DNA from 2 places in the Colwellia sp. MB3u-4 genome. Region 2 is predicted to be linked to the other one. Evidence: predicted binding sites of a transcription regulator. Region 2 holds the regulator's gene; the other holds the start of a gene.
The links. Region 2 encodes FNR, which switches genes on or off when oxygen is low (the NO sensors DNR and NnrR bind a similar motif). Its sites were predicted from a motif close to TTGATCTAGATCAA; they were not measured.
Positions count from the first base shown of each region.

Region 1: a site for FNR is predicted at 9,018-9,031, ahead of H4J61_RS03270 (DnaJ C-terminal domain-containing protein). Genes of this name have one in related genera too.

Region 1 covers NZ_JACGVE010000066.1:69,739-84,923, forward strand. The annotation lists gene H4J61_RS03235 (bifunctional enoyl-CoA hydratase/phosphate acetyltransferase) at 1-1,172, shown strand, start outside; gene H4J61_RS03240 (acetate/propionate family kinase) at 1,169-2,356, shown strand; gene H4J61_RS03245 (GNAT family N-acetyltransferase) at 2,362-2,889, opposite strand; gene H4J61_RS03250 (HlyD family secretion protein) at 3,335-4,363, shown strand; gene rbbA (ribosome-associated ATPase/putative transporter RbbA) at 4,388-7,159, shown strand; gene H4J61_RS03260 (ABC transporter permease) at 7,163-8,287, shown strand; gene H4J61_RS03265 (hypothetical protein) at 8,457-8,912, shown strand; gene H4J61_RS03270 (DnaJ C-terminal domain-containing protein) at 9,107-10,051, shown strand; gene H4J61_RS03275 (chaperone modulator CbpM) at 10,057-10,356, shown strand; gene H4J61_RS03280 (hypothetical protein) at 10,417-10,878, shown strand; gene H4J61_RS03285 (zinc ribbon-containing protein) at 11,231-12,010, shown strand; gene H4J61_RS03290 (cation diffusion facilitator family transporter) at 12,534-13,394, shown strand; gene H4J61_RS03295 (PAS domain S-box protein) at 13,385-15,185, opposite strand, start outside.
Region 2 covers NZ_JACGVE010000079.1:602,105-617,289, reverse strand. The annotation lists gene H4J61_RS12110 (FAD:protein FMN transferase) at 1-109, opposite strand, end outside; gene H4J61_RS12105 (DUF3570 domain-containing protein) at 202-1,575, opposite strand; gene H4J61_RS12100 (DUF4266 domain-containing protein) at 1,566-1,835, opposite strand; gene H4J61_RS12095 (TlpA disulfide reductase family protein) at 1,847-2,335, opposite strand; gene H4J61_RS12090 (LysE family translocator) at 2,505-3,125, shown strand; gene H4J61_RS12085 (hypothetical protein) at 3,346-3,945, opposite strand; gene ccoN (cytochrome-c oxidase, cbb3-type subunit I) at 4,649-6,070, shown strand; gene ccoO (cytochrome-c oxidase, cbb3-type subunit II) at 6,081-6,725, shown strand; gene H4J61_RS12070 (cbb3-type cytochrome c oxidase subunit 3) at 6,722-6,928, shown strand; gene ccoP (cytochrome-c oxidase, cbb3-type subunit III) at 6,921-7,904, shown strand; gene H4J61_RS12060 (FixH family protein) at 8,081-8,581, shown strand; gene H4J61_RS12055 (heavy metal translocating P-type ATPase) at 8,595-10,994, shown strand; gene ccoS (cbb3-type cytochrome oxidase assembly protein CcoS) at 10,991-11,236, shown strand; gene H4J61_RS12045 (sulfite exporter TauE/SafE family protein) at 11,240-11,902, shown strand; gene fnr (fumarate/nitrate reduction transcriptional regulator Fnr) at 11,981-12,700, shown strand; gene uspE (universal stress protein UspE) at 12,874-13,806, shown strand; gene H4J61_RS12030 (glucosaminidase domain-containing protein) at 14,173-15,024, opposite strand; gene H4J61_RS12025 (hypothetical protein) at 15,082-15,185, opposite strand, start outside.

The DNA.
Region 1 (15,185 bases), on a different contig from region 2:
AATTACCGGGTCCAGGCACCATTTATTTAAATCAATCTTTGAGTTTTAGGCGTCCGGTTAGTATTGGTGACAAGGTATTAGTACGGGTGACAGTGATAGAAAAAATTGCGGACAAAAAACAGGTATTGCTTAAATGTGAATGCCTAAATCAGGACGGCGAATGCGTTATCATAGGCGAAGCTAGGGTTATAGCGCCGAGCGAGAAAGTACGCCGACCCAGAGTGATATTACCTGAGGTGCATTTACATGAGCACGGGGCGCATTATCAGAAATTACTTGAATCAACCAAAGACATTGCCCCCATTAGAGTGGCAGTGGTGCACCCTTGCGATGAAATATCCTTGCTTGGAGCCATTGAGGCAAAACGCCAAGGGGTTATTGAGCCCATTTTGATCGGCCCTAAAGATAAAATTATTGCGGTGGCCAGCCAAGCCGGTTGCAGCTTGGCTGGCATAAAATTGATTGATGCACCACACAGTCATGGTGCAGCGGAAATTGCCGTTGAAGAAGTGCGAAAAAATAATGTTGACGCCATCATGAAAGGTAAATTGCATACTGATGAATTAATGCAAGCTATATTACATAAAAGCAAGGGGTTACGTACTGAACGCAGAATGAGTCATATATTTGCATTAGACGTGCCCACTTACCATAAACCACTATTTATTACCGATGCCGCCATCAATATCGCTCCCGATCTAAACGCCAAGCGTGACATTGTACAAAACGCTATCGATTTACTGCATACTTTAGGCATAACCCTTCCTAAAGTAGCGATTTTATCTGCGGTTGAAACGGTTAATTCAAAAATACTTTCAACCCTAGACGCCGCTGGATTATGCAAAATGGCTGACCGCAAGCAAATAACGGGCGGTATAATCGATGGACCCTTGGCATTTGACAACGCTATTTCAAAATCTGCTGCGGCGGCTAAAGAGCTAGTATCAGAGGTTGCCGGTGACGCCGACATTTTAGTCGCACCCGACTTAGAAGCCGGCAACATGATCGCTAAACAGCTGATATATTTAGCGGGTGCAGAATCTGCCGGTATTGTACTTGGCGCTACAGTACCCATAATTTTAACCAGTCGGGCCGACGGAACACTTTCACGACTTGCCTCTTGTGTGTTAGCTCAGCGCTACGTCGATTATACTAAGAAGACTATTTTATGAACGATGCGGTACTGGTTATTAACGCAGGATCGTCGAGCATCAAGTTTGCGCTTTATAGCTTTGCCACCCCTAGTTCGCAGGCATTACTCAGTGGTAAAGTCGTCAATATTGGTCAAAGTCCGACACTTTATGCCATAGACGCTAAAGGCAATGATTTAACCAACAACGACCTTGCTGCATTTAATGATCAAACGACACATGAAGCGCTAATAAAGTGGCTGATTGAGTGGCTTAATCACCATAACCAAGGTTATAAAATTAAAGCTGTTGGTCATCGTGTAGTACATGGCGGTCGCGACTTTTTAACGCCAACAATACTTACAGTTAGCGTAGTTAAACACTTAAAGACACTGATCCCACTGGCGCCACTGCATCAAGGGCATAACCTTGCCGCTATTGAAGCCTTTTTTAACTGGGCTCCTGAATTACCCCAAGTCGCTTGTTTTGATACCAGTTTTCATTCCACACAACCCGCGCTTGCACAACTGTTTGCTCTACCGCGCGAATATAGCGATAAAGGCATTATTCGTTATGGATTTCATGGTCTTTCTTATCAGTATATTGCCAGCTGTTTGCCACAATATTTGGGCACACTTGCCAATGGACGCGTTATTGTCGCTCATCTAGGCAACGGCGCGAGTATGTGCGCCTTAAAGCAAAGACAAAGCGTAGCAACAACTATGGGCTTTACAGCGCTTGATGGTTTAATGATGGGCCAACGTTGCGGCAGCCTTGATGCCGGTGTTGTTATCCACCTTTTACGCCATTATAAAATGAGTGTAGAAGAGGTAGAACATATGCTCTATAAAGAGTCTGGGCTACTGGGGGTTTCGGGTATTAGCAGCAACATGCAAATACTAGAACAAAGTAACGACCCACAGGCAAAACAAGCCATTGACTTGTTTTGTTATCGCGCTGCTCGCGAACTTGCTGCTCTGGTTAGCACCTTATGTGGCATTGATGCCATTGTTTTTACTGCCGGTATTGGCGAAAATTCCGCGGCCATACGCGGACAAATTTGTCAGCACTTAACTTGGCTTGGGGTTAGTTTAAATGCAAGTAAAAACCGTCAGCATAAAAGCGTTATTAGCCAAGATGACTCAAGCGTTAAGGTGCTGGTAATACCCACAAACGAAGAGATTATTATCGCCCAAGCGACCCAAGAATTACTTATGGGTCGCTAAACGCCTTACTTCAGCAGCAATGAATACAGGATCAATGTCGCGTCTTCTGGATGAACTTTAGCGGACATACCCAGATGTTCAGCTAATTTTTTTATACGATAATTACTGCTGAGTTCAATTGAAAAAAGACGTTTTATATTATTGGCCTTTGCATGCTCAAATAACGAATGCAGTAACACAGTCGCAACCTCCTCATAGGGATAATCATCTGCAACGGTTATTGCCATTTCACTTTCGCCCGGCACTTTGTCAGCCGCGTAGCGACACATTCCAATTTCTTTTTCGCCTTCTCCAGTTTTAATCGTCGCGATATAAGCCATGGTATCTACATAGTCAATATTACTCAGCACGTTCAACATGGAAGGCGATAATTCTTTTAAACCTTCAAAAAATCGTTCATATTTTGTTTGCATTGATAGCTTTTTTACAAAGGCTGCTTCTAAGTGCTTGTCTTCAGGAGTGATGGGCCGGATGGTGATCTCAAGATCGCCAATAGTCACGTTTTTATGATCGCTGGTCAGTTTTTCAGTCATGCTAAATCCTCTTGATGCAAACTTAATTGTTTATGGTGATTGTAAGTAATGATAGAAGAATTTTGTGACTTAACCATTGGGGATTCCCTCTAAAGCACTGTGGTTTGTACTTATACCAAGGGGGAATACCTATACTGATGATTTTTATTATTTTTTTTCTTATGTTATGTGGGCATTATTTCTTATTTAAGACAATGTTCTTGCATCTACAGTGATCACCTAGGTACCTAGTGAGATAAGGTGAAAAGTCACTAAGGGGAAGCCACATTCAAATGTCGGACATCCCTAATATTGGTAAAACAAATACCAAGGTACAGTTTGTTCGATCGCAACACTTAAAGCGTGCATTACAAGCCAAATGTTGCAGATCAAAAAATCCCCCAATATATGCTAGTTGCCACCGATTCAATATAACAAGCATAAACACGACCTTTTATGGAAATAAATGATGAAAAAACCTGTCATTAGGTTAATGGCGTTTAGCCTTATTGTTATTGTGATCGCAGCTTTTTCTTGGCAATGGTGGCAAAGCCAACAAACATTATTGCCTGCAGATATTGCAACAGGTAACGGCAGAATAGAAGCCGACCAGATTGATATTACGACTAAGTACGCCGGCCGCGTTAAACATATTTTAGTTCAGGAGGGTGACCTGGTTACCCTTGATCAAGTGCTAGCTAACATGGATACCACAGAACTTGATGCACAATTAGCACAAACACAAGCACAAGTTCTGCAAACACAGGCTGCTGTAGTCGAAAGTTCCGCATTAATAGCGCAACGAGAAAGTGAATTAACCTTGGCAGAGCTTGAATTCAAGCGCGTTGCTGCGTTAGTTAAAACCGGCGCAATATCACAAAGTTTGGCTGACCAAAAGCAAACCATTAAAGCTACTGCCATTGCGGTTTATAATGCAGCTAAAGCCCATGTAAACACACTTGAACAATCAGTATTGGTTGCTCAAGCCGAAGTCAAACGTGTGCAAACACAAATTGACGAAGCCGTGCTTAAATCTCCTGCAATGGGACGAGTACTCTATCGATTAGCGCAACCCAACGAAGTATTAGGCAGCGGCGGGAAAGTATTAACCATTATTAACCTTGGCGATATATATATGGAGGTTTTTCTCCCCTCTGCACAAGCCTATTTAACCCCCATAGGCGCTCAAGCTAGGGTGAAACTAGACATACTCGATATCGCTATTCCAGCACAAGTGAGCTTTGTTTCTCCTGAATCACAATTCACCCCCAAACAAGTTGAAACACAAAGCGAGCGCGATAAATTAATGTTTCGAGTCAAATTACGCATACCTCAAGCTTTGGTATTAAACCATATTGAGCAAGTTAAAACGGGCGTGCGCGGGGTTGCGTATATTCGCTTGTCAGCAACCAAAGGGAAACAAGCCTCTGCTTGGCCGGTATTTTTACAAAAATTACCTGATGATATTAATCCTGCCGAACAAAGTAGTCAGTAGAGGACACCTTAAGTGAGTAAAACAATGCAAACGGTAACGCGTATCCAAAAAGTTACTCATCATTATCATAATACGCTAGCGCTTGACGATATTACGTTAACTATTTCTGCTGGCATGATGGTCGGATTACTAGGCCCTGATGGTGTGGGTAAGTCAACGCTGATGGGCTTAATTTCTGGCGCACGAAAACTGCAACAAGGTCAATTAACCGTCTTAGATGGCGATATGGCCTTAGCGAAACATCGAGAATTAATTGGTCCTCGCATTGCTTATATGCCACAAGGTCTGGGTAAAAACTTATATGCAGAACTGAGTGTAGAAGAGAATTTAGACTTCTTTGCAAAATTATTTAACCAGCCTGCTCATGAGCGCAAGGCGCGAATTGACAAGTTAACAAAAGCCACCGAATTACACGCTTTTTTATCACGTCCGGTTAAAAAACTCTCAGGTGGCATGAAACAAAAGCTTGGCCTGTGTTGCGCGCTTATTCATGATCCTGACTTACTGATATTAGATGAACCAACTACGGGTGTCGACCCCCTTTCAAGACGACAATTTTGGCAACTTATTGCGTCTATCAGGGCACAACGCCCGACCATGAGTATATTAGTCTCTACCGCCTATATGGATGAAGCTGAAGGTTTTGACTATTTAATTGCCATGGATGCCGGACGTGTTCTTGATACCGGTACGCCACAGGAAATAAAAGCTAAAACCCATACTAAGGATCTAGAAAGCGCATTTGTGCGTTTATTACCGCAAAAAAAACGGGCTAACCATAGTAAATTGATCATCCCACCCTTTAAAAAAAGTAACGCGTCACCTGCAATTATAGCTAAAAATTTAACCCGACGTTTTGGCGATTTTACCGCAGTAAATGATGTCAGTTTTGAAATACAAGCAGGAGAAATTTTTGGTTTTTTAGGCTCAAATGGTTGCGGTAAAACCACAACCATGAAAATGCTCACAGGCTTGCTGTCGGTTAGCAGTGGTGAGGCCTACTTATTTGGTAAAGCGGTCAATGCAAACGATATACAAACACGTCAACGCGTTGGCTTTATGTCACAGGCTTTTTCATTGTATGGCGAATTAACCGTAGCGCAAAATCTGACCTTACATGCGCGTTTGTTTCACCTCGCCCCAGCTCAAGCAGCACAGAGAATTAACACACTCACTAAACGCTTTGGTTTGCATACCTACATGGATGAAGCTGCCGCGTCTTTACCTCTGGGTATGCGCCAACGTCTGTCGCTTGCAGTAGCGGTTATTCATCAACCAGAAATGCTCATTTTAGATGAACCTACGTCAGGTGTTGACCCCGTTGCCCGAGACCAATTTTGGGCTTTATTAGTTGAGCTGTCGCGCACCGACAAGGTGACTATTTTCATCTCTACCCATTTTATGAACGAAGCCTTACGCTGTGATCGCATTTCATTGATGCATGCCGGTGAAGTACTTATCTATGGTACCCCTGAGCAATTGATTGAGAAAAAAGGCGCTGAGACTTTAGAGCAGGCATTTATTGCCTATTTAGAAGCAGCGATTAAACAAAAAAAATCAATTGAAAATATACTTTCATTGCCTATCCCAGCCTCACCTCCAGAGTTACAGCCTAGCGCCTTAGAGCTAGAGTTGCCGGCATCAAATAAAGACAGTGCCAAACATAATCGATTTAGCTTTCATCGGCTATTGGCTTACAGTTACCTTGAAACTATGCAAGTATTGCGCGATCCGATACGCCTTGCCTTTGCCTTTATCGGCAGTGCCATATTATTGATAGTCATCGCTTATGGTATTTCACTCGATGTAGAAGACTTAAATTACGCCGCGTTTGACAATGACCGTAGCCCAGAAAGTCGTCAGTATTTAAGCAATTTTCAGGGCTCACGTTATTTTGTTAGTCGCCCTGATGTTCATAGTAATGATGAGTTAGAGCAACGCTTAACATCCAATGACATTACGCTGGCACTTGAGATCCCTGCCGGATTTGGCCGAGCGCTTAAAAATGGCGAATCGCCTAGCGTATCTGCTTGGATTGACGGCTCCAACACTATTCGCGCTGGCACTATTGCAGGTTATGTAACCGGCGTGCACTTGCATTATATTACCGAGCTAGCCAACAATGCAGGTATTGACGCCAGTGCCTTGGCAAAGGTTAACTTAGCATCGCGTTATAGATACAATCCTGCTTTTAAGACCGTTTTTTCGATAGGGCCTAAAACACCTGCAATGTTGTTGCTATTGTTTCCCGCTATTCTAATGGCCGTTAGCATATCTCGAGAGAAAGAAATGGGCACCATTACTAACTTTTATGTAACACCCACCAACAAACTAGAGTTCTTACTAGGTAAACAACTGCCTTATATAGTTATAGGAATGCTTAATTTTTTCATTTTAACCTTTATGGTGGTGTTTTTACTGCAAGTGCCATTACAAGGCAGCTTTTTTGGTCTTATGCTCGGCGCCTTGTTTTATGTGTTTGCGGCCACAGGTTTTGGCTTGCTGGTGGCTTCAATCACCCAAACCCAAGTGGCTTCAATTTTTGCTACCGCGATCTTATGTATGCTACCCACCTTACAATTTTCAGGCATTGTGCAACCCACTTCAACACTTGAGGGTGCGGGACATATTATTGGCACAATTTGGCCTGCTACTTATTACATGCATTTAAGTGTTGCCGCTTTCACTAAAGGCCTGGTGTTTGGTGATTTAGCGAAAGACATTATTTTACTGGCCCTTTTTGGTCCTGTCTTTATCGCTATAGCCGCTACCTCACTTAAAAAGCAGGAGCGCTAACTGATGAATACCTGGCTCAATATCTATTGGTTAGGCACGAAAGAATTACGTAGCCTAGTAAGCGACTTCATCATGTTGATGCTCATTGTTTACTCGTTTAGTTTGGCCATATATGCCGAGGCGACAGCCATTAGTGAATCGGTACATAATGCGTCAATTGCGATTGTTGATGAAGACCAGTCGGCCTTGTCTGGCACCATTGCTAACGCGCTCTATCCACCCTATTTTAAAACGCCAATATTTATTTCGGCCCCTCAAACAGACCGAGCAATGGATCAAGACAAATTTATGTTTGTGGTTACCATTCCGCCTAAGTTTGAGCAAAATGTGCGTCAGGGTCGTCAACCTACAGTGCAAATAGATATTGACGCTACAGCAGTCACACAAGCCAGTATAGGCAATGGCTATATACAGAGCATTATTAGCCAAGAAGTGAATTATTTTTTTAAGCGCTCAGACCAAAGCACCGCCTACCCAGTAGAACTTATTATGCGCCAAGCCTTCAATCCAAACGGCAACGGCATGTGGTTTAGTGCTATTAATGCACTGCTTAATCAAATCACTATGTTAACCATTATTTTGACCGGCGCAGCACTTTTGCGTGAACGCGAGCATGGCACAATTGAACACTTATTGGTGATGCCTTTGAATGCGTTTCAGATAGTGATGGCTAAAATTTGGGCCAATGGCTTAATTATTTTGATCGCTTTTACTTTGTCAATGTTTCTGGTGGTAGAGAATATACTCGATATCCCCGTTGCCGGTTCAAAATTATTGTTATTATTAGGCACTTCTGCCTACCTTTTTGCCGCTGCTGCCATCGGTATATTTTTAGGGACTATTGCGCAAACCATGGCGCAATTTGCACTTTTGGTGCTTATGGTTATTATTCCTATGGTGATGCTCTCGGGCGGCTTAACACCGATTGAAAGCCAACCTGATATCATTCAACCCTTAACTTGGTTATTACCTTCAAGACACTATATGGAGTTCTCTCAAGCCGTTGTTTTTCGTGGTGCAGGCATTAATTTAGTCTGGCCACAATTGACTATTATTATTGCGCTTGGTGCAGCATTTTTTATCGCCAGCCTTGCCATGTTTAGACGTTCTTTAAAAAGCATGACATAGCAAGGTCAAGCACATACCTATTGTCGCTTATCCTAAATGTGTTTTTTGAATTGTTGCCCTTTTTTAGCAAAATAAAGTCTAACGGTGAGAAACTTGATCACTATCAAAGTTTATAAGCTTACTTATATGATAAAAAAGACCATAACTAGGCTTAACCAAAGAGAAGATTATGCGATTTGAAAGCGCCAGAGATGCACTTAAACATGCGAAAGAATTCCATCAGAAATTAGTTGTTTTTTATCAAAAATTAGCCAAAGATGAAAATATACCAAGAACACAGTTATTGTTGGAATATATGATCAGTGAGGAAAAGAAATTAGCTGAATCATTAACCCATTATGAAAAAAACACGCCATCGGGTGTTTTAGATACTTGGTTACAATATGCCAATGATCAAGAAATTTTAAAACTGCCAATAGTCAAAAATCATCCATCAACACAATCGATGGATGATATTTTAGAATTATCCATGCAAATGAGTGATGAACTCATAGCAGTATATCAAGTAGTAGCAGAGCAAGTTGACGAGCATAAGGTCAAAGACATTTTCAATAACTTAGCTGACATGCAATGGCAAAAACAAAAACGCATATCAATGAATTTTGATAGGTTTATGGATATCTAGCCTACCTGAGCAGGCCACAAGTTTTCTCTCTAAAGAGGCAATACACAATAACTTTGCCTTAGCATAAAAAATAGCGACATCTGCTACTGACAACTATTCGTTATCTTGATTTGTATCAAAATATCGCCTTCAAAAAAGCGTAAAGTGGTGTTTCTAGCCATATAAAGTCAACAAAATTGGGGCACGGTCAATCAATGAAATTTAAAGATTACTACAAGATCCTAGGCTTGGCTGAAAATGCTGATCTAAAGGAAATCAAAACAGTCTATCGTAAGTTGGCCGTAAAATATCATCCTGATAAGAACCCTGAGCCCGGGGCAGAAGAAAAGTTTAAAGAAGTAGCTGAAGCCTACGAAGTATTAAAAAATGAGGGAAGAAGAGCTGAGTACGATAAAATGAGACGCTATGGCTCAGGTTCATCCGAGGGTTTTAATGCACCACACGACTGGCAATCTTCGAGCGGTAACAAGCAATATCAGTCAAACGAAAATGATGATTTTTCTGACTTTTTTAATTCCTTTTTTGCTGACCGAGCCAAGTCTAGAAGACACTCACAAGCGCATAGCGAGGATCTATTTAAAGGCCAAGATTTTGAAATGGAATTACCGGTTTTTTTAGAAGAAAGTGTCTCAGGTGTCACTAAACCCATTGAATATCATGTCCCTGCACCCATCAATGGTCAACTCACTAAAATCAAGAAATCACTTAATGTGAAAGTGCCTAAAGGGGTTAAAGATAGTGAGCGCATAAGGTTAAAAGGCCAAGGCGCACCTGGCAGCAACCATAAGTTAAACGGGGATTTGTATCTGATTATTAGATTGGTGCCGCACCCATTATTTGATGTGCAAGGCTCAAACTTATTATTAAACGTGCCCCTGACGCCTTGGGAAGCTGCACTGGGTATTAAACTTGAAATACCGACACTTGATGGCAAAGTTAAGCTCAACATTCCCGCTAACTGCCAGAGTGGTCAAAAACTACGAGTAAAAGGCAAAGGGCTCAATAGTAAGTCCGGTCAGGGGGACCTGATCACCGTCATCAAAATTGTAATTCCGCCATCAACTACCGATGAAACAAAACAGTTATGGCAACAACTTGCTGAAGTAGAAAAGTATAACCCCAGAACAGAGTGGAGTTAGCCAAAATGACAGACATAAGCTTACATATTTCAGTCAATGAATTGTGTGAAATAGCCGGAATTGAAAAATGCATCATAATAGAAATGGTTGAATACGGCATTGCTGCACCTATATCAGACAGTCAAGATTCAGAATGGATTTTCGATTTGGAGAGTGCTCATTGGATCAAAAAAGCCATTAAATTGAACCAACAACTTTTAATTGACTGGGTCGCCATTAGCTTAGTCATAGATTTAATGAAAGAGAAGAAAAAGCTCGAACAGGAAAATAAACTTTTAAAAGCTAGACTGAATAGAATTGATTAGTTTAATTGAAATCACTCTATAAAATTAGTCAACAACTGAGTGTTAATGGAGTTTATAACTATGAATAAATCAAGCGTTTTTTGGTCTGTGGGCATTGTCGTTGTCGTGAGTTTAACCATAGCGGGTTGCAGCAGTAAATTTGCAGAGTCTATGCGTAAGATAACTTACCCTCCGGGTTTTAAATACACTGAACCCGCTGAGCTTAGATCTGACATGGCTAGATTATCGCAGCAAATGCTATTACTCGATAAAGCACTCATTAAGGGTTATGAACCCACTCAAGATGGTGCGAAGGACCAGCGCCAGCAAGTACTGCAAGCATTACAAAACATGGGAAGGACTGCCGCTAAATTAATTACAGGAGAAGCAGGAGGAAATCACCCTTTTATGCAAGATCACATGCAAGACTTTGTCGCTGCAATTGACCAAGCAAGGGCCGCTGCCGCTCTTCAAGAGCCAAATTATTATTTTGCAGGCAAAGTTTCTGGTGGCTGTACCAATTGCCACAAAGTAAATCGATAATTTTTGCCGATATCAGCCAAAGATAATAAGAAAATAAGAAAATCAAACGAGAAAGTAACCCTTGGCTCTCGCATGATAATTATAACCAAACGTTATTTGCACTTTATTAATCTGTTATACCGACAGTCGGCTGTAATTGTTGTACTTCAAACTTGATACTAAGGTTTATATATCAGCTCTCCCCTTTGTTTGTAGACTGCCGGAAACTAAACAAGTGATAGCCCTTTGGCTAAGTCTATTAATCACGTTAAGTAGTTTCCACAATTCATTAAGTATAATACCGAATAGTATATGACGTGGGTTTGAGTAATTATCATATTAATTTATAGTCAATTTTTAAAGGTAACTCACCATGAAAAAAAATGAGCAAAAAACAGAATTACAAGTCAGTTATAAAGCAATGGTTGATGCCATAGAAGACTTTGTAATAACAGAAGGTAAAACTTTACAGCAGGCTTTTCATGCCGCAGAAGAGAAGCTCAAAGATGCCAAGGAAATTAGCAAAGATAAAATTGAGGAAGCTAGCAAAGACTTAAAAGATAACTTTCGAATGTTAGGTGAAGCATTCGAAGGCGCAGGTGAAGCCTATAAAGAACAAATAAAGTTGGAACTGGCTTTTGTAAATAGTTCAATTTGGGACAAGTTACAAAGTATCGCTAATTCAAATACAGTAGAATTAGTAGCGTTTACCAAGAGCCTTAGAGAACAAGCACAAACTATCATAACAGAGCAGCACCTTGCGGCCCACCAAGAGCACAGTCAATGGAACTCTGAACATGCTTTATGGCTAGATGAGATAAAGTATTGGACAAAAGAGCACCAAAAAGCGCTGACTAAACTAGTCGCCATAGAAGAAACCATGCAGCAACAAACATCAATATTGATCGAGCATAGTCAGGCTATTCAAGCTCAAGCTAAAGTTGCTCATGAACACGAAAAAATCATGAGAAATACTGAAGATAATTTCAGTAGCGAGAGTAAAACCGTGGAGAAAAAATCAGCCCCAATGCATAAAAACGAGCGGAAGATACACACACAGCAAAAAGAATTACATCATAAAATAAAAACCCATCATTTTAAAATAATGGCGATGATCAATATGCTTTATAAAGAAATACATAAAGCAGACTAAAGATGAAATTACCATGAACTAGGCGGGTAAATATTTCCCTAATAGACAAAGATATTATAGCGCTGAAGCAGTACGTTGTTTTTTAATAATGTCGGTTCAGCATGCACCATTTTATTGACCCTCAAGATACAGTCATATCAATGGCGCATTACTACATAGGCTTTTTTCCAACATAATAATCTGTGCCATAGGCTTTTTAGGCTAGTTATTAATTTACTCAACAGCTAGCTTTAAAACGCTAGCCTTTGGCTTTTTACCGGTTTTGCAATCTTCTGTGGTCTTTAGCTGTTTTTAATCTACCAATAGTTGAGACTTTTCAGCTGAAAAATCGATGGATGATATTTTGGTATTATTTATAAAAAAAATTAAATAATTATTCATAGCAGACTACTGGACTTAAGTTTAAGTTTAAGCTATTGATAAAATTAAGTTAATCTTTAAAACACAATCTGTCTACAAACCGAATATCAATAATTTTTGATAGCTTTATGGATATCTAATCTAGCTTAAAAGTTGGTGAACGTTGAACATTAAAAAAGTATTAATTATTGAAGGGGTTATTAACTTCTTATTGATGATGATCAAATTAGCTGTTGGCTTTTCTACCTACTCAACAGCAATATTAGCTGATGCACTCCACTCATTAACCGATATAGCAAACAATATTGTTGCCTGGTTTGCGATCAATCAATCTGAACAACCGCCTGATGAAGATCATCAATATGGTCATAAAAAATTTGTGCCTTTAGCGATATTTTTTCTAGCGACTTTGCTCAGTGTTGTTGCCATTGAAGTTATTGTTCAAGCCGCTAGCCGCTTTGGTGAGCCCGTGTTAAATAGCTCGATTGGCTTAGGGGTAATGTTTATTGTTTTAGGGCTTAATACTGGCCTTACTTTGTGGGAGTCTTTTTGGGCAAAAAAATTAAATTCGACTTTATTACAGGCAGATGCGAGTCACACATTTAGTGATGTACTGACTTCTATTACCGTTATCATTGGCTGGCAACTAGCAGCACGCGGATACTATTGGCTTGATACAGTTTTTGCTATTGCTGTTGCTTTTATTATTATGTTTTTGGCTTATAAGCTATTTGTACAATCCATTCCAATACTGGTTGATAAAAGCCTGTTAAACCAAGCTAAAATTGCGCGCACAGTAACCGAGCTCCCCGAAGTAAAATCAGTTAAATTGGTACGTACCCGTAATGATGGCGAGGCTAACTTTGCTGATATCACCATTAAAGTTGACTTGAACCTTTCTTTAGCTACCTCACACGAACTTGCAGATAAAATCGAAGGCCTTTTAGCAACGCAGTTTAACATTGTCGATACCACTGTTCATATTGAACCCGCTCTTGATGAGGATAAACAAACTCAAGATTGAAAATAACTTGCATTGGTCAGCGAACTATCCTCAATTAAGTAGTCATTCTCAACAAGGGGTAGCATAAAGTAAAATACTGAGCCGACAGGAATATTTTTAGTATAATGAATGCTGCCGCCGTGCTCTTCAATAATACTTTTTGAAATAGAAAGCCCGATACCCATGCCATTCTTTTTTGTTGAAGAAAATGCTGAAAACAACTTATCTAGCATACTGCTAGACAAACCACATCCGCTATCAACAACTGATATTTTAATGCTCTCAATAGCGGTTAACTGAGTCCTTACTTCAATAACACTGCCATTTTTAAAATCGATAGACTGCATAGCTTCCATGCCATTGCGCAATAAATTTAACAAGACTTGCTGTATTTGTACGAGATCAACCAATACAATTAATTTTTCACTACTGTGGCTTATCTTAATATTGATATCACGCATACGAGCATCGTGTTCGGCTAATTTTGCTACTTCGTCAATTAACTTATTGCAATCAAGTAATTCTTTTTGCCTTGCCCCCTGTTTTGTCATGATTTGCATGCGCTCAAGCACGGCACCGGCTCGGTGTGAATGTTGATTCAGCTTTTCGAATATTTCCGGCAATTTTTCGAACTTACCGCTATTACACAGACTTTTACCCGATTGAGAAAATAATGAAATAGCAGTTAACGGCTGATTGACCTCGTGCGCAATACCAGCCGCTATTTCCCCCAATGAATTCAATCTATCGGCATGAGCCATTTGTTCAATGTGCATGCGTCTTTGATCTTCAATGACCCTTTGCTGAGTAATATCTCTGATTAAACCAACAAACATTCTGTCTTCATGGCATTGAATATCATTTATTGAAAGATGAATAGGAAATACACTACCATCCTTGCGCTTGGCGTCTAGTTCTCGTCCAAGGCCAATAATATTGCTTTGGTTGGTACGTATATAGTCGGTTAAATATTGATCATGGTGATTTGCATAAGCGCTCGGCATCAACCGTTTTACATTGGTATTTTCCACTTCATCAAAGGTATAACCAAACATGCGTTGCGCAGCGTTATTAAAGCTTTTTATATCGCCTTTATGATCTATGGTAATCACAGCTTCAACCACTGAATTTACAATAGCATCAGAAAATTTATGGCTGCGTATAAGGGCTTTATCCGTGTTTTTAATATCGGTAATATCTGTGATATAACCCTCGAGAATAGTTTCATTGTTTAACAGTGAAGTAACCGCTTCGCCTTTTTCCCATACGATACGAACCGACTTATTTTTACATATTATGCGATATTCAAATTCGTAAAATTTTTTCTCACTGACCGCTTGCCTAATTATTTCATATACCCGCTGGTAATCGTCTGGGTGTACAACTCTGCGCCATAAAACGCGATGAGACTCAAACTCGTGCTTAGCGTAACCCGTTAACACCTCACAACCTTCACTGACTAGCATCATGGGTCCGTTAGGTTTGTCATAAGCTTGGTATGCCATACCAGGTAGGTTTTTCAATAAATGTCCTACTTTGTTGCGTTCATCTATTATGATTTTAGTTTTATTTCTTGCCGTTAACGCTGTGTATACCGCCAAGGTAACAAATACACTCAGCAAAACACCCAGCAAAAATAAAGTCCCTATCATCCCATAATGTGAGCGACTTAAAAATTCGGATGTGGGTACTATGTCAATTTGCCAAATTTGCTGATGAAATTTAAAACTTGCTTGGCTGTGCCAATGGCTAGTATTTATTGTGGGGGTTGTTTGGTCTGAATATATTTCTTGGCCGTCAATATAGAGTGAA
Region 2 (15,185 bases):
CCTTGCTAGCCACTAGTACTTCACAAGGACTGGCCATGGCATCAAAACGCAAACAATGGCCGTCATCAGTTGCTGTTATTTCAACTTGTCTAACTGGCTTTTTCTTCAAGTGTTCTCCAATTTTTACCGCCATTTTATTTTTTCAACGCGTCCCTGCGTATTTAAACGAAGTTAAGCAAATTTCAGCGAAGTTAAGCGAAATTAAAATGAATAGCTAACTTGGGCGATAATCGCGTCTACACTTTCATATAAATCAACTTCTGCTAGCGCACCCGGTGCTTGATAGCCTGAATTTTTAGGGTCTTGTCGATAATACTCTAACCTAAAAGACAAGTCATTACCGTCGCTAAGCTTCATACCGTACTTCACCCCTAAGGTGTATGCGCTCATTTCTCCAATCCGATAATCTGCACTCGCAAATTCTGGAATAGCATTCGATTGTGCTAAAAATGGTTGGTAAAAGTCAGCAGCACTTTGTTGATAAAATCTAAAGTGAGGCTCGATATAACTATTACGAGACAGTGGTATTCTCAACCTTGAATCAATAGTATGAGAGTCTATTGCCCAGTCATCCCACATATAACGATAAGAGATATCAATAACGTTTTGTTCAAAGTGATATTTAGTTTGTGCAAATACACTTTGCTTAACGCGACTGTCAGGACGGTTTTCATAAAGGTAGTCTTGCGCAATGCCTTCGCTATTGACCAAACTTAACATTTTAAAAGGGTCGCTTAAATAACCATCAACTTTTGAATAAGAGTAATTAAACTGTGTGATCATGCGACGATTAATTACTTGTGTGAAACCAAACATGATATCTGCAGTAGTTTTGTCGTCACTGTCTGTTCTGCGCGTAGCATTAAAAGCCGTTTTACCCACGCTATTTACTGTCTCATCTTCAGCCTCTTCGTCGTTGCCATATTCGTCATCATCGTCATAAGCCGATGGCATTGATGCGAAAGCCAATGGAATACCACCTTCTGGTTCAAATGTGTCTTGAAAGTAACTTAACCCTACTGAAAATGTTGAGTTTTTATTGTTAAAGTCATACGCAAGGTTGCCATTAACCCCTAGTGATAAATAATCATATTCTTTTGAAATATGAACACCTGCACTACCGGTATAGTTTTCTGCTAATGGCTGAGTCCACTGGGCATTTAGCTGTACGCGAGTATCTTTAAATGTGTCGTCTAACGGGATTTTACCCGCTTGCGTTTGATAACTTCCCTTGCCTGAAGGTCGGGTAAATGTTTGCACATTCGGCTGTGCCGCTGCGCCAGTAGCCGAGGCACCTGTGAGTGAATCTATGGTTAACTTTAGATTCAATATTTCTTCATTTTCAAAAGTTTTTTGAGCGCTTATAACCGCTTCGGCGGCTGAAACGCGATCGCTTTCACTATAATATAAAAATGCACTCTCAAAATCCCAGGAAGATTCTTGCTGTGCTTTTGCAGGTGTCGTTGTGTCGTCTGCTGCATTGGCAATAACAGGTAATGTGCCTAACAACGCCGAGGTAGCAATAGTCAGTGCTGCCTTAATGTTTATTGGCGTCTTTTTGTGATTTAATTGCATCCGCAACCTCCGCCACCAAAACCTTTACCACCACTTGACGCTTCTTTGCTGAAATAGATATGATCATCAAGCGCAGAATCTATCGCTGAAGAGGTTAACGCCATCTCTTCTTTCGCTAATAAATCACGCTCCCATGGCTGTACGCCTAATGATGAACAGCCACTGGCTAAAAAGATTGCCGCTGACAATAACGAATACTTAATTATTGGCGAAGGTAAATCCGCATTAAAGTAATTTTTTTTGACCTGAAATATTTTCATCAATCTACTCCCTATTTAACTGCTAATAACGCCATTAATTGCGTTTCATAAAGCTTTACTTTTTTAGTAAAAAACCCTGTGTGTGCCTGCTGCACGTTACCCTGTTTGTCAATTAATAAGCTACTTGGCATGCCTTGAATATTAAATTGTTGCGCGATGTCACCTTCGGGATCATAGATAACTAAGAAGTTTGCCGGGTTTTCTAGCAAAAATTCTGTTGCTAATGTTTTATCGGCATCAAGATTGACACTAATGATGACAAAGCCTTGATCACGATATTTTTGCTGCATGTCGTTCATCCAAGGAAATGACTTACGACATGGCCCGCACCAAGAAGCCCAGAAATCAAGATAGACGACTTGTCCTCGGTGTTCGGCTAAGGTTTGCTGCAACTTAGTTTCGGGTATCGACATCGCTTGAGTATTTTTAACCAACAACAAGGAGAGTAATAACGCCAATACAGTAAAGGTGTTAATTAATTTTGGTAAAATTTTTGGCATAAACAGTAAAATTCATTAGTCTAGTTTTAAGGCCTTAACCTTATTTGATTTTTCTTAAGAAATCCTTAAGGTTTAATAAAAACATTGGATATAAATTTTCTCTAATGAGCCAAGTTACGTTATTATCGCTGACATATTTACTTATCCTTTTTTACTGGAAATTTTCACCTTGATTGATATCACCCTGCTCAGTTTATTTATCCCAACATTTTTTATTGTTAGCTTAACGCCAGGTATGTGTATGACATTAGCCATGAGCTTAGGGATTACCATCGGGGTGAGAAAAACATTATGGATGATGTATGGGGAGTTATTAGGTGTTGCTACCGTAGCTGTTGCCTCTGTATTAGGTGTTGCCACAATAATGACTAAGTTCCCAGAACTATTTCAAGCGTTTAAAATAATTGGGGCATTATATTTATTATATGTTGGTATTAATATGTGCCGAGCTAAAGGCAAACTTTTGACCAATTCAAATCAACACCAACAAGTCATTAAAAAGCGCAGCTTATTTCAACAAGGATTTTTTACTGCCATAGCCAATCCAAAAGGTTGGGCATTTATGATTTCGCTATTACCCCCTTTTATTAGCCAAACCCTGCCATTGGCACCACAATTGAGCATTTTAGTGGCGGTAATATTAATATCAGAATTTGTTTGTATGACCCTATACGCCACTGGTGGAAAAACTATTGGTAAGCTATTAACCCAAAGAAACAATGTACAACTGCTTAATAGAATATCAGGCAGTTTAATGATATTAGTGGCTATTTGGCTAGCCATTAGCTGATATAAGTTAAACGAAGCCTTTGCACTTAACAGTGGTACAAGGCTTATGATTCTGGTATGAATGCACTGGCAAATGTTTAAAGTGGATGACTAGCTAATGATGATTTTTAGTGCCATAGACTAATTTTATTACGTTATTGCCAGCGGTGATTTGTTCCTGTAACAAAGTCTGCGTACAACAAGATCACCCACTAAATAAAGCTCAGATGATTGTAGAGCTTTTAGCTTCGATAACTCGCCACAGTTAACATTTTTGTATAAGTTTTTTCTTTAACTGTGGTGAAGGTTAACCATATGCGCCATGTCATTTCCTCGGCGGAACAACTACCAACGAGTACCTCGGCTTTAAACACTTGTTTACTCGCTGTTTCACTCTCAATTGTACTCTCAAATGTACTCTCAAATTCACTCTCTATCTTTAACTGAGTTATATTGATTTGATCTGGTTTTACATTATCTAACTTTTTGTTATTCATTCTATTGTTTGGAAAACTCTCTTCAATAAACAAAGGTATTTTCCCCATATACATGTTAACACCTTCAAGATAACCACTAACGCTGGTCAGTGCTGGTGTACCTTGATAATTCAGCACCATATTAAATGCCTGCTCAGCAACTATTCTATCAACAGTAAATAGGACTTGAACTTGCCCTCCGGCTAAGTCGAATTGACATTGGCTTTGTTGAGTAATGCACTGTGCAGTGGGCACGTTCTGAACATCCACGGTTGGGTTAACCTTATCTTGGGGACTACAAGCGGTTAATAGAATGGCTGACAATGTTAATAAAATGTCTTGCGCTAATTTTTTGGAAATATTCATGACATGCTATAAAAGAAAGATATTTGTCGCTCATGATACACAAACCTTGGTGATATTTATCACTTTTTTATTGGCTTTTATTTATTGCGTTATACCAGGTTTTCAACAAAAAGCGCAGAGTTAGCTTTTGCTATGATCTTACACAAGATTACCCTCGTAATGCTTAGTAATTAAAGTCAGGTCACGGCAAAATAACAACATGGACTGACCTGTTATTAAAGTACCTTGGTATTAAAGTGCCTTGGTGATTTTTTTAGTTTTAAACAGAAAATGTTCAGCGAGATACTCCCTAAATTTAACACAGTATCTAGTGTTAAATAGTTTAAAAAGCGTATCATGTAGTTAGCTCGATAATGTTTGCCAACGTATTTGCCAAATATTATTGAGTTGCCATCATTTATCTTTAATTTAATCGTGCAAATATTAACCATAGCTTGATTCACTTTTTCCGCTAAATTAGCCCATTTTAAATGGTCTTCTTTTTCTAATAAAAAAACGAGTAAAAAAATTAATCAGCACTTGCTTATTAACTTATTGAACAATATTGCAGCAACAGAATTTTTTTGTTGATTTAAATCAAGATTTACGGTTGATTTATGGCATAGGCGAAAGGTAAAATTACGTAGCTTCTCAGCATTTTTCATGAAAAAGTTTATTTTTTACAGAAAATTGCAAAATTTAACTTAGTAACGGAACAATAAAAATGACAACAACGCTTGAACATCCGGCATATAACTTCAATGTGGTGCGTCAATTCACCGTAATGACAGTTATTTGGGGGATCTTTGGTACTGCATTAGGTGTACTTATTGCCGCGCAATTAATTTGGCCGGCACTAAATTTTGAAACACCTTGGCTAACCTATTCTCGTCTTCGTCCACTGCATACCAATGTGGTAATTTTTGCTTTTGGCACCAGTGCACTCTTCGCTACTTCATATTATGTTGTTCAGCGCACCTGTAAATCAGTTTTGTTTGGTGGCAAATTAGTCGCCTTTACCTTTTGGGGCTGGCAAGCGGTTATCGTGCTTGCCATTATCACTTTACCTATGGGTTACACTTCAAGTAAGGAGTATGCCGAATTAGAATGGCCGATTGACATTTTAATTGCTGTGGTTTGGATCAGTTACGCCATTGTGTTTTTTGGCACCTTAGTCAAACGTAATACATCTCACATCTATGTTGCAAACTGGTTTTTTGGTGGTTTCATTCTCACTGTAGCCGTTTTACACATCGGAAATAGCATGGTTATTCCGGTCTCGATGTTTAAGTCCTACTCAATATATTCTGGCGCTATCGATGCCATGATGCAGTGGTGGTATGGACACAATGCCGTAGGCTTCTTACTGACGGCTGGTTTCTTGGGTATGATGTATTACTTCGTACCGAAACAAGCTGAACGTCCAGTTTATTCTTACCGTTTATCAATTGTTCATTTTTGGGCATTAATTTCATTGTACATTTGGGCCGGTCCTCATCACTTACATTACACTGCACTACCTGATTGGGCTCAGTCAGTAGGTATGGTGATGTCAATCGTATTATTCTTACCTTCTTGGGGTGGTATGATTAACGGTATTATGACGCTTTCTGGTGCGTGGCATAAACTTCGCTACGACCCAATTTTGCGCTTCTTAATTGTTTCATTATCCTTTTACGGTATGTCTACCTTTGAAGGCCCTATGATGGCGATTAAATCGGTGAATGCATTATCTCATTACACAGATTGGACTATAGGTCATGTACATTCAGGTGCTTTAGGCTGGGTTGCTATGGTGACAATTGGTGCTATGTATCACTTAATTCCTGTGTTATTTAATCAAGGTCGTATGTACAGCACTAGGTTGATTAACGTGCATTTCTGGTTACACACATCAGGTATCGTTTTGTACATAGTCGCTATGTGGATCTCGGGTGTCATGCAAGGGTTAATGTGGAGAGCTGTTAATACTGATGGAACATTAACTTACAGCTTTGTTGAAAGTTTAGTTGCCTCTAAACCCTTCTACTTTATGCGTTTTGTTGGTGGTGTATTGGTTGTTATTGGTTTCTTATTGATGGCTTATAACATGTACAAAACAGTCTATGCTAAAGACAATAGTCTTAAGCCACTTGAAATAAACTAAGGAGCCGACAATGAAAAATAAACATGAAAAGTTTGAAAAAAATGTTGGTCTGTTTGCTATCTTTACTATTCTTGCAATCAGCATTGGTGGTTTAGTTGAAATTACACCTTTGTTCTTTCAAAAAGCCACCACAACACCGGTTGATAACCTAAGACCTTATACCGCGTTAGAGATGGAAGGTCGTGACATTTATATTCGCGAAGGTTGCAATGTTTGTCACAGCCAAATGATCCGTCCTTTTCGTGCTGAAACAGAGCGTTACGGTCACTACTCTGTTGCTGGTGAAGGTGTATGGGAACATCCATTTTTATGGGGTTCTAAACGAACAGGCCCTGATTTAGCCCGTGTTGGTGGTCGTTACAGCGACGATTGGCATCTTGCGCATTTACTTGACCCTCGTTCAGTTGTGCCTGAGTCAAATATGCCTTCGTTTAAATGGTTAGCTGAGACTAAGCTTGACGGCGAATTAACGGAGAAGAAATTATCAACATTTAATTTCTTAACCCGTAATCGTAGCCATAAAGACGAGCAAGGTAATGCTATTCCGCTTTACTCTGAAACTGAGCTGGCTAATGCAAAAAATGCAGTTGCAGGTAAAACAGAGATGACGGCATTAATTGCCTATTTACAATCTCTAGGTCATGCGCTGAAATGATAACTATAGACTACGGCACGCTTAGAGGGCTAGTTGCCCTATTAATATTGGCATTATTTATTGTCATTGTGGTTTGGTCGTATTCAAAAAAACGCAAATCAGCGTTTGATGAAGCGGCAAATTCAATTTTTGAAGAAGATACTGAAACTGAATTAAAGCACTCTGACAAAAATAACAAACAGGAGACTAATAACAATGTCTAGCTTCTGGAGTATTTGGATTACCGTTCTTACCTTAGGTACATTAGTGGGTTGTTATCTACTATTGAACTATTGCTTAAAGAACTTTGCAGGTGTTGAAGAAGGTGAGCCTACGGGTCATGTCTTTGACGGTATTGAAGAATTGAACAACCCATTACCGAAATGGTGGAGTACTTTCTTCTTATTAACCATTATCTGGGGTTTTGGCTATTTACTGCTTTATCCAGGTTTAGGTAACTTTCAAGGCCTATTAGGTTGGAAGAGTTCTAACCAAGGCATTTTAAATTTATCAGAATCTAAAGCAAGTATTGCTAATGCGAAAGCAGCGGGCATGTTAGTACAGTACGACCGAGAAGTTGCTGCTGCCGGTGAAAAGTATGGCCCTATTTTTGATGCCTATGCAGAGCGTAAAATTATTGACTTAGCAACCGCTAATGATGATGAAGCAACCTCTGCACGTAAAGTCGGACAACGCTTGTATTTACAAAACTGTTCTCAGTGTCATGGTTCTGATGCACGTGGTGCTACTGGTTTTCCTAATCTAGCTGATAAAGATTGGTTATACGGTGGTTCACCTGAAATGATCAAAGCTACTCTTATCCATGGTCGTAAGGCAAATGGCATGATAGCTTGGAGCGCAGCATTAGGCGGCGAACAAGGTGTTAAAGAAGTTACCGCCTATGTCTTGAGTTTAAGTGGTCGTGAAGTTGACACCAAAGCAGCAGAAGCGGGTAAAGTTAAATTTGCCATGTGTGCGGCTTGTCACGGTAGCGAAGGCAAAGGTAGTGATGCAATGGGTATTGCATTAGGTGCGCCTAACTTAACAGATAATATTTGGTTATATGGTGGTTCGCCACGTGCTGTTGAAATGTCAATTGCTAATGGTCGTGCTGGCGTAATGCCGGCTTGGGATAAAATCCTAGGTGAACAAAAAATTCACGTCATCAGTGCCTATATTTATAGCTTATCGCACGAGTAAAAATTAAAAATAATAATTAAATACAAAGCCTTGGAACTGTAATGTACTAAGGCTTTTTTATTTAAAAAAGAGTAAAGTTCACTAAATTAGCGTTTTTTAATAGTTAACACTTTTTAATAGTTAGCACTTAAGAATAGTCGTATAATACTCATTCTCTCAGCAAAGAAGAAATTTTCATGAAAACATCTTGGTACCGAGAACCTTGGGCATGGTTTGTATTTATATTGCCTTTTACCGTGGTAGTTGCCGGCATTGCCACCTTCATTATTGCCAATACTAATCCTGACACTCTGGTCGTTGGAGATTATTATAAAAAAGGTAAAGCGATTAACCTTGAATTGGGTAAAATTAAACAAGCGCAAAAGCTTGGGATGAGCTTTGGTTTAAAACTTGTTGACGATCAGCTTATTATTCGCCCAACGGGTATTGAAAAAGAATTTCCCTTACTTAATGTCAATTTTTATCACCCAACCCTAGCGGATAGAGATTTTTCTTTAGTATTAACACCTGATGGCAACGGTAACTTTACCCATATTTTTGAAGCTGATAAAAATGTGGCCGGTAAATGGCAGGTAACCATCACTCCGTTTGAAAATCACTGGAAAATTCAAGCTGTGATCACCCTACCTCAATCCGATTTTATTGCGATAGCACCGGACACAGCCCAAGCAAATTAATGAGCCAAGCTTAATGAACCTAGACTGTTTTCATTGCGGTGAGCCCGTACCCAATGGCATTAATTTAACCACGAGTATTGAAAATATTAATCAACCTATGTGCTGCATAGGTTGCCAAGCGGTAGCACAAACGATTGTCGAGAACAATTTAACTGACTATTACCGTTTTCGCAGTGCGCCAGCACAAAAAGGCGAAGTATTAATACCTGAACAACTGCAACGCAATAAAATTCTGGATGATGAAAGCTTACAAAACGAGTTTGCTTATTATCATGATGGTTTTAAAGAAACTATATTAACCATTGAAGGTATAAGTTGTTCAGCATGTGCTTGGTTAATAGAAATGCAAATCAGAAAACTCGCTGGCGTTAATAATATTAATGTTAACGCCACGACACAAAGAGCAACAGTCCAGTGGCAAGAAAACCAAGTAAAACTCAGTGAGATACTGAGTTTAATTGATAAAATTGGCTATCATGCTCTCCCCTTTAAAGCCAGTACAGCTGAAAAGGCCAATAAAAAACAAGCAAAAAACTTTATTAAACGCTTAGGCATTTCAGGCATTTTAATGATGCAAGTCATGATGATCGCGTTTGGTTTATACTTTGGTGCTTTTGCCGATATGGCTGAGTACAATGTACAGTATTTGCGCTGGGCCAGCCTTTTCTTAACCCTACCCATTGTTAGCTATGGCGCCTTTCCGTTTTATAAAAGTGCTTTTTTTGCCTTGAAAGCGCGACAACTTTCAATGGATGTACCTGTCTCTATTGCGATTAGCCTGGCTTTTCTTGCTAGCGTTTGGGCTACATTTACCCAGCAAGGTGAAGTGTATTTCGAGTCTGTTTCCATGTTTACCTTTTTATTACTGATTGGTAAATTTCTAGAGTTTAGGGCCCGCAGCCGCGCTGCTGACATCTCGGCAAATTTATTAAAATTAATGCCGATGACCGCCACTAAAATTGAACAGGGCATTGAACGCTTTATCTCAGCAACACATTTAAAAGCCGATGATATTATTTTAATAAAGCCCGGTGAAACCATACCCGCAGATTGCGAAATAATAACCGGCACTAGCCAAATCAATGAAGCCATGCTCTCTGGTGAGCAACTGCCGTTGCATAAAACAACGCTAGATAATCTTTATGCCGGTACCATAAATGGTGATGGTAATTTAACAGCAAAAGTTAGCCACAGTAACCAAGAATCATTTTTAAGCCAATTAATTCGCTTAAGTGAAAGTGCCCAAAGTCATAAACCTAAATTGGCGCAATTGTCCGATAAAATTGCCCAATATTTTGTTGCTCTTATCCTAGTTGTTGCCATTGCTACCGCAATATATTGGTCTCAACATCAACCCGCAGAAGCGTTTTGGATCACCTTATCTGTTTTAGTGGTAACTTGTCCCTGTGCTCTGTCATTAGCAACACCTACGGCATTAACCTGTGCAACCACTCGCCTTAACCGTGAAGGGATCATGATTAAATCAGCACATGTGCTAGAAACTATGCCTGAAATTGAGGTGATGGCTTTTGATAAAACCGGCACCTTAACGACGGGTGAATTTACCATTACAGCAGTCAAAACTTATGGCGCATTTGCAGATAAAAACACTCCAGATGGGCAACAACAAGTGTTGGCTATTGCGGCGGCGTTAGAAGCACACTCTGCTCACCCCCTAGCAAAAGCCTTTAGCCAGTTTCGTGATTTTAGCCAAACAGCAACTCAAGTGGTGGTTGCGCCAGGTGCTGGTATTTCTGGTGAGGTTAATAATCAGCATTACAGAATTGGTAAAAACTCATGGCTGCTCAGTAATAATGACAACAGTGCGCACAGTGCGCAGTGCGTATTAATGCAAGATGATAACTTAGTTGCTGAATTTTATTTACATGATGGTCTGCGTGAAGATGCTAAGGCATTAATTGATTTTTTACATCATGAAAACATTAAAACTGTCATGTTATCGGGTGATCATCAACAAGGCTGTGATAAATTACAAGCAAAGCTGCACCTTAATAGCGTACAAGCAGATTTGTCTGCACAAGACAAAGTCAACGCGATTAAACTACAGCAAGCCTCGCATGCTGTAGCTATGATAGGTGATGGCGTAAACGATACCCCAGTATTGGGCGCGGCGCATTTGTCCATTGCCATGGGCAGTGGCACTGATATTGCTAAAAGTGGTGCGGATGTGATATTACTGAACAATAAACTCAAAGGTGTGCAAACACTGCGACAGGTATCGTTAAATACTGCGCGAATTATAAAGCAAAATTACCTTTGGGCTTTTAGTTATAATGCCATTGTATTGCCATTAGCGGTTATGGGCTATATAGCGCCATATATGGCAGTCATTGGCATGTCGGCCAGTTCAATACTAGTGGTAAGTAATTCTTTAAGGTTATTAAAAAAATGAGTGTGATATACGTATTAATTCCCATTGCTATTTTACTTACCGCTATTGGTATTTATCTCTTTTTTTGGGCGGTAAAAACTGAGCAATTTGATGATTTAGAAAAGCAAGGCATGAGCATTTTATTTGAAGATGATCATGATAAAAAAAGCATTCATCAAAACAATAATGCTACGCCAATAACAACACAGATAGACAAAAAAAATACCTCACCAGAGCAAGCAGACGCACAGGTCAAAAAATAGTTTATGAGCCTTGATTTTTTCTCCGCATTTATCATCGGATTATTAGGCTCAGGCCATTGTATAGTGATGTGTGGTGGTATTAGCACCATGCTGACGACGGCGATTTCTGATACCTCTCGTCATAAAAAACACGCCATTATATTGGCCTATAACTTTGGTCGTATCGCCTCTTATAGTCTTATTGGCGCTCTTGTCGCATTCACCAGTTCAATGGCGACCAAAAATATCGGATTACCTGTTTCGTTGTTAAAAACTATTGCGGGTGTTTTTCTTATCTTATTAGGTTTGTATTTAGGCCAGTGGTTTATGTGGTTAAGCCGCGTCGAACATTTAGGTAAAAATATTTGGCGCTACATAGCACCACAGACTAAAAAATTTATTCCCATTAAAAACGTACAAAGTGCTTTCGCTTTAGGCGCACTATGGGGCTGGTTACCTTGTGGCTTGGTATATTCTACACTAACTTGGGCATTGGCTAGTGCCGATGCCCTTGATGGTGCCTTGATCATGTTTTTCTTTGGACTAGGCACCTTGCCTGCCTTACTTTCAGTATCACTAGGCACCATAAGTATTAAATCATTATTGAGTCATACACTATTTAGAAAGATAGCAGCCAGCTTAGTGATTTCATACGGCATCTATACTATACTTATTTTATATATATAACGTACCTGATATGGACATTATATATAAAAAGTCATGGAAAAAATCATGCGTACATCATGAAAAATTTTAAAGGATATTATGAGTTATAAATCATGCACTATTCATCAACATATTCACTGCCAAAACTGTAGTCTTAGTGAATTATGCTTACCCTTTTCTCTCAATGATAAAGAGTTAGAAACGTTAGATAATATTATCGACCGTAAGCTGCCGATCCATAAAGGTGAGCAAATATTTAACGACGGTCAACCCATGCATGCGCTATACGCCATACGTTCGGGCACATTTAAAACCTACACCATTAGTAAACACGGTGAAGAACAAATTACTGGTTTTCATTTAGCGGGTGATTTGCTTGGCTTTGATGCTATTGCCAATGCTCAACATCCAAGTTTCGCTAAAGCACTAGAAACCTCAATGGTTTGTGAGATCCCTTACAATACGCTCGATAATTTATCGAACAGCATGCCAAAATTAAAAAAACAAATTTTACGTATGATGAGTACTGAGATCCGTGAAGATCAAGAAATGCTAACATTACTTAATCGTAAAAATGCCGAGCAACGACTAGCAACATTTATCAGTACCTTAAGTATTCGTTACCATGCCCGTGGTTTATCTCCATCTGAGTTTCGTTTATCTATGACCCGCAGTGATATTGGTAACTATATTGGTTTAACGGTTGAAACCATCAGCCGTTTGCTTAACCGCTTTCATAAAAATGGTTTAATTGCCGTTGATGGTAAACTCATTACTATTTTAAGTTTTGACAAATTAAACGCATGCGCCGCACTTTAATGTCACGCTAACACCTGCTTTTCTACATTGCCTTATTAAGGTATTTCACGCTATGCTTAGCGTGAAATATTATTTATCACCGATAGCATAATAATTTGATTTAAGACAACTATTATTGCCTCAAAGTAGACTATTGTTATAACACTAGTAGACAATTGATAAAGGAATTAGCCATGGAAAAGTATCAAAAAATACTCGCGATTGTTGACCCAACAACAGAAGAGCAGAAAGCGGTAAATCGAGCGATAGAATTAGCGCGTAAAACAGGCGCTAGCATTACCGCATTTTTGACCATCTATGATTTTTCTTATGAAATGACCACCATGCTGTCAAGTGATGAGCGTGAAGCCATGCGCCAATCAGTTATTAATGATCGCACTCAATGGCTAGAGTCTTTACTCGCTGATCTTGATTTAAGCGGAATTTCTATCGATTGTCGGGTTATATGGCATAACCGTCCCTTTGAGCAAATTATTGCTCAAGTACTCGATAATGGTTATGACATTGTCATTAAAGGGACTCATCAACACGACAAATTCAAATCTGTGATATTTACGCCTACCGATTGGCATATTCTGCGCAAATGTCCTTGCCCTGTTTTACTCGTGAAAGAGCATTTGTGGCCTGATAACGGTAATATTCTTGCGGCGTTAAACATTGGTAGTGAAGAGGAAGAACATAAAGCACTTAATAACAAAATCACTGCAGAAGCTAAACAGCTGACCCAAGTCATGAAAGCTAATTTACACCTAGTTAACTCATTCCCGGGGACGCCAGTAAATATCGCCATAGAAATCCCAGAGTTTAATGCCAGTGATTATAATCGCTCGATGTTAAAACATCATCAAAAAGCGATGTTAGCACATGCAACTGCCTTTAATATTGCGCCAGAAAACACCCATATTAAAGAGGGTTTACCGGAAGATATCATTCAAAGCATAGCGGCTGAATTAGATGCAGAATTAGTCATTCTTGGTACTATTGGCCGTACCGGTTTATCGGCAGCGCTAATTGGTAACACCGCAGAGCATGTTATTGATAGGCTAAATTGTGATGTATTAGCATTAAAACCCGATGGTTACATTTCACCACTTGATGTAGATTAATATCAGCTAACATCACTAGCATCACTAGCATCACTAGCATAAAGTTGAATTGGGTCATTAAACGCCTAGTTCAACTTTTCTTGTTTAATAACTTAAACTAGATTATGCGCTGAAGTTTTAACAGCCTTTAGCCAAAAGTATATGACGATATGTCCTTAAGGTAAATAATGAAAAAAGGTTACCTTTGACAGCATAAAAATAAGGTTATCAATAAGTTAGAGGTGATTACTTTTGCTGATAAAAAACTGAAGAAGTACTACTTTTTCAAAGCAATTCAAGCGAAAATTTTTTAACCGACATGATATTTGAATTTATTTATAAATCTATTTTTATACCTAAATTAGGAATAGCACATTTACATAGCGCTTATTTATTATATAGCGCGAAGTAATGTCGATTATGGCGGATCATATCAGTTAATTCCAACACATAATCTATGCCACGTTCAGAATAACGCATTAATCCTGTTGCAAGAATTTCTGGCGCTAGCGGTTGGTTTTGATCGCGTAATTGGCCTCTAATCGATCTAAATACCGTATAGGCACCGTTAGTATTAATATTGTGCAAATAACGTGCGACACCTAAACTAATAGAGCTATAAGCGGCGACTTCATGCTTAGCGCCGGTATTACGGCTACCTGGCACCATGCCGCAACCTTCCCTATAACACCACACACCAAAAAAGTTTAAGCCTATTCGAGCAAAACGAGAGGTTCCCCAAGCAGATTCATTGGCCGCTTGCACTAAAACAAGGGCTAATGGAATAATGTCAATTTTAAGCTGTAATTCATATAATTGTCTTAACAAAGAAAACTTTTCACTGACTTTATATTTTTTGCTCAAACTGCTTACTAACGTGTGTTCTTCCGCACTAAAGGGCTGTTCTAAGCTTAATTGCGCAATTAAGCGCGCCACTTCAGCACGCAAGATCAGTATTTTTTTATTTTCAGCCTGTACTGCGGGTTTAATAAAAGCAAAAAAACGACGTTTCTTCTCTTTTACATCACGAATTTTAGCAAAGTCGGGTAAAGTGACCGTGTGTAACGGTTGCTCAACTATTTTAATGACCTTCTTAACCGCTTTCGGTGCTACCGGCACTGGCTCTTCAGTCGGCGTACTTTCAGGCAAAGGTAAGAAGGTAAAGGGTGCGATTAAACCCACACTCAGCAAAACTAAAAAAATAAAACCTAAAAGGTTTTGCTTATTAAATATCGTCAAGCTAATAGCTCCTTATAGCATTATTTTTAGTCTAATTTACTGAAAAAATGCGGTAAATCAGGCCGAAAAGGTGTCATTTATGGTCTTGGTTTGATCAGCGGCTATTTCCATCTGTAAACCAAATATTTCTCGGTATAAAATTCCCTTTACGTTATAAAACA